2 regions of the Glaciihabitans sp. UYNi722 genome follow, and region 1 is predicted to be linked to the other one. Evidence: predicted binding sites of a transcription regulator. Region 1 holds the regulator's gene; the other holds the start of a gene.
The links. The regulator LexA, encoded in region 1, represses DNA repair genes until DNA is damaged. The targets are predictions, from matches to a motif close to TCGAACANNTGTTCGA.

Region 1 (3,413 bases):
GCGAAGGCGAAGGCCTTGCTCATGGTGCGCGACACGATAAGCCGCTCGCGTCCCTCCAGCAGACTGAGGGCCGTGGGCAAGTCGGACGGCGCGAACTCGGCATAGGCCTCGTCGACGACCACGATCCCGTCGGTCGCGTCGTAGGCGGCAACGATGGTCTCGAGCGACAGCGGTGTGCCCGTCGGGTTATTCGGAGAACAGAAGAACACGAGATCAGGTCGAGTCTTCTCGATCCAGGCCACCGCCGTCTCCGGCGAGATCTCGAAGTTCTCGTCGCGCTCACCAGCGACCCAGGCGGTGCCGGTGCCGGCGGCGATAATCGAGTGCATCGAATAGGTGGGCGGGAAGCCGAGGACGCTGCGGCCCGGTCCGCCAAAGGCTTGCAGAATCTGTTGCAGTACCTCGTTGGAACCGTTCGCTGCCCAGATGTTCTCGCGCGTGATCCCGCTACCGAGATAGCCAGCCAAACTGTCTCGCAACACGGTAAACTCACGATCCGGATACCGGTTAACGCTCAGCACGGCTTCGGCGACCGCCATGACGATGTCGGTCGCGACAGCCTCAGGAATCGGATGCGTGTTCTCGTTGACGTTGAGCCGGATGCGCACGTGCTCCTGCGGAGCTCCGTACGGCTTCAGACCACGAAGGTCGTCGCGGATAGGGAGATCACTGAGACTGGCCACCCATCAATGCTAAAGCGCCGCATGACCGCAGGCCGCCATCAGCATTCACCGGCGACCTGCACCACGCCCAGAACAGGATCAGTGCGAATACTGCGTGGGAATCGCGAGCTGCTGACCGGCCTGCAGGTCGGCACCCGACAGCTGGTTGAGATGCACGATATCTGCCACGACGTCGCGTGGGTCGGCCGAGGGAGCGAGCTCGCCGGCGATCTGCCAGAGAGTCTGCCCCGACTGCACCGTGACGTGCTCGAAGGAGACCGAAGTGGGTTCGTCAGTCGCCGTAGCACCGCCGCCGTTCGTCGCGACGAAGAAAGCGCCGATCACCAGCGGGAGAGCCGCCAGGCCGGTAAGGACCACGCGACCGCGCTTGGTGAGGTGCAAACGAGGCGATGCCGACACGGTGTTGATTCCCGCTGTGTTGATTCCCGCTGTGTTAATTCCAGCTGTGTTGATGATTGCGGTGCTCATAGTTGCGACCTTTCTTCTCCGGTTTGTCGTCGGGAGGGTTTTCGTATCCGACACTCGGCCGGGAGCGCCGGATACGAAGCTTTGTTCCGAACATATCTTCGATTGTTCGCAAAATCAAGCTCGATATTCGACTTTTCTCGAGTGAGATGCGCGACACACTCGAACAAAGGTTTGCTTATTGCTCGAATGTGGATACAGTTTCGATTGTCTGGGGATTACGTAACCAGACACCACCGACATTGCCCGGCGAAAGTCGCCAGAACGAGCGGGAGAGATATGGACGACGCGAGCGAACCTCGAGAAGCCGGCCCTACACAGGAGAAGCCGGGTACCCGTCGGCGCAAGAGCCTCAGCGATAAGCAGCTCGCGATCCTCGATGTCATCCAGCGTGCGGTGGCGAACCGTGGCTATCCGCCGAGCATGCGTGAGATCGGTGACGCGGTCGGACTCTCATCCCTTTCGAGCGTCACCCACCAGCTGAACCAGCTGGAGCTGAGCGGCTACCTGCGCCGCGATCCCAATCGTCCACGTGCCCTCGAAGTGCTCATCGATCTGCAGCAGGAAGACACCGGGGGTGTCGTCTCCGACAACCCGACCCCGATCGGCGACGCGGCGATGGTGCCTCTCGTCGGCCGGATCGCCGCCGGCATCCCGATTACCGCTGAGCAGCAGGTCGACGAGGTGTTCCCACTCCCCCGCCAGCTGGTCGGCAAGGGCGATCTTTTTATGCTCAAGGTCGTGGGTGATTCCATGATCGATGCCGCCATCTGCGACGGCGACTGGATCGTCGTGCGCCAGCAGAAGGATGCCGAGAACGGCGACATCGTCGCGGCGATGCTCGACGACGAGGCGACGGTCAAGGTCTTTCAACAGCGGGACGGCCACACCTGGCTTCTCCCTCGCAACAGTGCCTTCGCGCCGATCTTGGGCGACTTCGCCGAGCTGCTCGGCAAAGTCGTGGCGGTGCTGCGGTCTGTTTAGCTAGTCCGCGCTCAAGGACAGATTCTCGAAATCGGGGTCACCGCGGCCAGGACGGGCCAACGGGTCGGCCCCGCCAGGTCGCAGTGACCCCGATCGCAGGCATCAGGCGTGGATGTGCGCCTCCCGTACGGCACGCGTAGCGGCGAGCACGTTGGTCAGCGACTCGACGGTTTCGTCATACCCGCGGGTCTTGAGGCCGCAGTCGGGGTTGACCCAGACCTGGCGCTCCGGAATCGAGCCGAGGGCGATCTCGATCAGGTCGGTGACCTCGTCGATGGACGGCACGCGCGGCGAATGGATGTCGTAGACGCCCGGTCCGATGCCACGACCGAAGCCGCTGCGCTGGATGTCGGGCACAACCTCCATCTTGGAGCGAGCCGCCTCGATGGAGGTGACATCCGCATCCAGATTGTTGATGGCATCGATGACCACACCGAACTCCGAATAGCAGAGGTGAGTGTGGATCTGCGTCCTGTCGGCGACACCGGCCGTAGCCAGGCGGAAGGAGCCAACCGACCAGTCGAGGTAGCCGGCGTGGTCTTTCTTCTTGAGCGGCAGCAGCTCACGCAATGCAGGCTCGTCCACCTGGATGATGCCGATTCCGGCAGCTTCGAGATCGGCGATCTCGTCGCGGAGGGCGAGCGCGACCTGGTTGGCCGTCTCGCCAAGTGGCTGATCGTCACGCACGAACGACCAGGCGAGGATTGTCACGGGGCCCGTGAGCATCCCCTTGACCGGCTTCGGTGTGAGGCTTTGCGTATAGGTCGACCACTCGACGGTGATCGGCGACGGACGGGAGACATCCCCCCAGAGAATGGACGGGCGCGTACAGCGGCTGCCGTAGGACTGCACCCAGCCGTTCTGGGTCACCGCGAAGCCATCGAGGTTCTCGGCGAAGTACTGCACCATGTCGTTGCGCTCTGGCTCCCCGTGCACGATGACGTCGAGACCGATGGATTCTTGCAACTCGACGACGTTGCGAATCTCCGCGCGCATCGCCTCCTTGTACTGCTCCTCGGTGATCGAGCCATTGGCGAAGGCCGCGCGCGACTTTCGGATGTCGCCGGTCTGCGGGAACGAACCGATCGTCGTCGTCGGCAGGAACGGCAGTCCGAGGGCTGCGTCCTGGGCTGCGAGCCGTGTGGCGTAGTCGCCACGGGAGAAGTCCGCGGGCGTCAACGCAGCCTCGCGAGCTCGAACGGCACCGTCACGCACGCCCACGGCATGGTGACGATCGTTGAGAGCTGCGGATGCGGCATCCAGCTGCGGTTGGATCGTCGC
Region 2 (3,413 bases), on a different contig from region 1:
TGGCCGGTGCCCGATTTTGAGAGAACCACGGATTCGTGGCTGGAGCGGCATTACGGCGGTAAGCCGAAGAAGCTCGCCTTCGTCGACGAAACGTTCTCAAATCGCCTGAGCGGCGTCCGTCATCCGTTTTATGCGGTGACCGCATTCATGATCGGCTCGGCTGCGGTCGCTACGGTTCGAGCCGAATTTGCTCGCCTTGCTGGCTATCGCAAGTGGCACACGACGGATAGATACCAGGAGCGAGATGCTGAGCAGATACGCGCTTTCTCTGGATACGTCGCGAGCGGGCCGACCTCGTTGTCGAGGTTGATCTGAAATCGACGACGGTATCCGGCTTGGAAGACGCGCGCAGGATTTGCATGCGCGGGATGGTCCGGATTCTTGCGGAGCGGCATGGTGTTGATTCGGTGCTGTACGAGCGCCGTCGACCGTTCGAGCAGAAGATCGATGATGAGACGACTCGACCGTTGAGGGTGATGTATCCGAATCTCGTGATTCGGGATGTTGGATCTGACGCGGAGCCCTTGCTCTGGGGCGCAGATGTCCTGGCTTGGACCTTCCAGCGGCGTCTCATCGAGCACGAAAACTGGTTTGATCCGTTCGCCGGAGTCACAGCTGTTTATCGACCGACGGGGCAGCGAGTGCCCGGTTTTACCGTCCACAGTGGTTAAACAAAACAACCCCCAGGTGCCGTAGCTGAACCTAAGGGGCCCGGGTCCTGAATAGGGCTTTCGCCGTTCCAGTTCCCGTTGTTTCCGATGTAACAATAGCGGACCAAACACTTGTCCGCAACGTCACACCTAATACAACATGTGCGCGGCACCAATATTCCAAGTGCGAATCAGTCACCCCTGTTGGATGGATTTGGCAAGCTGCCGTCGTTGGCGTGCGTCCCGCATCGAGATCTGAGCCTCGGCTGACCACAGGCTCGCCAAGAGCGTGTTTCCGGCCTCGTTCGTCCGGGCGTCGTAGGCCTGGCGGTAGGTTCGCACGGGATGACCGTGGTGCAGATCCAAGTATGCCCTTATGTCTGTGGCATAGTCGGCAACGTTGTCGACCCGCAGGTAGGCCTGCCGAATGAGGGCGAGGAGCTGGTTCAACCGCGCCCGGTTGCGGAAGACGAACGCTCTCGGGCGAAGCATCAGGCGAAGCTCTCGAAGCGGTTGCTCGACCGCTGAGTTGGAGTACACCGGTGGGATCCTCGATCGCCCTTGCGTCTGGCCTCGCATCCATGTTGCATTTCGTGCCAGCCACGAGTTCGTGTTCAGCAGCTCCGGCCGGCCATGCACTTCAGCTTCGAACTTGTCCCACTTATCCCGTGATTTGAAGGCACCGCTGAATGCCGCTCGGGCAGGATCTCCTGGCTTGAGCGAGTCGCTCTTGAACGCTGCTTTCACTCGTTCGCTGAGATGGTGTTCGCAGTGGTGAATGAGATTCACCGCGGCCCATTCACCCCATTTGATGTTGACACCGAGATGATTGATTTGTCCTGGTCGCAGACGATCGACTCCGGTCTGCCGGGGAGGGAGCGAAGGAATTCCGCCCAGGCGTCACCGTCTCCGCTGGGAACTGCCTCGAACTTCCACAGCCGCCCGTTTGACCCGTCCTTGTCGTACCCGTACGCGGCAAATATGCAATACAAGGCCAGGCTCTTTCCGGTGAGCGGATCCGTCCAGTGGAATGTCAACGAGTCCAAGATGAGAACTGCCGGCCACTCCGTTGGCTGGTGCCGCGTAGCGACCACGGGCACGAAGTCCGCCATCCACTTAGCGACAGTCTGACCGTTGATGACGTCCCGCCACTTCGCAGTCTTGCCAATGTTCGCACGAGCTCGAACACGCTTAGCTGCATCCGTGTAGGTCTGACCGCGGCCCAAATCGACCAGCGCCCGGCGATCTCTCTCACGAGATACTCGAACTCCGCCGCCGCGACAGGTCCCTGGTGCGGAGCGATGTGGTTCTCGCACTCCACACACGTTTCATCCGTTGCGCGTGTCCTGCTCATCACCCCAAGAAACCGGTGATAGGAACCATCTGGGAGCACACATCGCCACCGCGGTTTTTCGCGGCCGCCGGAGCGCTGAACCCCATCCCGGACGACGCGGGCCGACTGATGACCGCGTGAGCACGCGACAATATCATCGCTCACAAGCAGCCCTCTCGAAAAAGGGATCAGGCTAACCCCATCTCACTGAAATCGTAAGACCGATATATGTTCGAATACGAGAGAATTATTGTACGGAATTGACCTCGATAGACATCCTCGAACCGGCTGCGGCACTCGTCGCGTTCGGTCCGAATGCGACGTCATTTTCGCGACTCGACGACGAGCAACTCCTCCTCGCACAGCAAGCGCATACGACCCTTCGACGGATCTCCGATCGTCTGGGCGCCCTGATCGCAGGCGAGATCGCGCATCGTTCTCGTCGCGAGATCGGATACTCCGGTCTTGCCCAACGCAAGGGGTACTCGAGCCCTGAAGCTCTCGTCCAGTCGCTGGCTCAATCGACGCGAGCAGAGGCGAGCAAGCTCGTCCGATTGGGCGGGCTGATGGCAGAACATGAGGCTGGGCTGGCGACCGGAACGCCCCATTCGCTCGGCGAAACCGAGCCATCGCACTCACCTATCCCTACCGCCTTACTGCACGGTTTGCTGTCCGCAGATTCCGCCGACGCGATTTACCGTGGGCTTGGCAGCCCAGACGCCGCAGTCACCGCCGAATTGCTCGCTGCGGCGAGCGAACAGCTTATCGAGGAGTCGGCAACCCTCACGGTTGACCAGCTCTATCGACGCGCTCGGCAGCTTCGCGACGAGTTGGATTTCGACGGCGTGGCCCGTCGCGAGAAGCAGCAGCACGACGACCGCTATCTGAAGCGATGGATCCGACCCGACGGCATGTATCAGGCCTCGATGCTGCTCGATCCCGAAAACGGCCGCCAGGTCTTTGCCGCCTTCGACACCATCCTCAGTCCACGCCGGGGTGGACCCCGGTTCATCGACCGGTCCGAGAAGATTCGAGCTGACGCGATCCTCACCGATCCACGCAGCGATGAGCAGCTGTCGGCAGACGCTCTCGTCGACATGGTCCGCATCGCTTCTGCGGCAGACGACGGGGCGCTCTTCGGGACAAGCCAACCATCGGTTCGGGTGCTGGTGACCCGAGAGGCGCTTGAGAGCCGAAACGGACCCGGATTCATCGAAGGCAACTCGAACGCGGTGTCATTAGAGACTGTCGAACGTCACATCTGCGATCGCGGAGTCATCGGTATCCAGTTCGACGACGATGGCCAGTGCGTGAATGTCGGTCGAGACCAGCGGCTGTTCACAACGCGCCAGCGCGTCGGCCTGAGCGCCAGGGACGGTGGATGCCGCTTCCCCGGCTGTGATCGACCGCCCTCCTGGTGCGAAGCCCAC

Region 2: the regulator LexA is predicted to act here: its motif matches at 2,204-2,219, upstream of ABIB56_RS02620 (HNH endonuclease signature motif containing protein).

The regions. Positions count from the first base shown of each region.
Region 1 covers NZ_JBEPTL010000011.1:50,221-53,633, reverse strand. Annotated here, with positions in the region: gene ABIB56_RS09890 (histidinol-phosphate transaminase) at 1-683, opposite strand, end outside; gene ABIB56_RS09885 (LysM peptidoglycan-binding domain-containing protein) at 762-1,151, opposite strand; gene lexA (transcriptional repressor LexA) at 1,428-2,132, shown strand; gene metE (5-methyltetrahydropteroyltriglutamate--homocysteine S-methyltransferase) at 2,235-3,413, opposite strand, start outside.
Region 2 covers NZ_JBEPTL010000003.1:19,468-22,880, reverse strand. Annotated here, with positions in the region: gene ABIB56_RS02640 (hypothetical protein) at 7-315, shown strand; gene ABIB56_RS02635 (hypothetical protein) at 336-671, shown strand; gene ABIB56_RS02630 (hypothetical protein) at 846-1,190, opposite strand; gene ABIB56_RS02625 (hypothetical protein) at 1,436-1,762, opposite strand; gene ABIB56_RS02620 (HNH endonuclease signature motif containing protein) at 2,244-3,413, shown strand, end outside.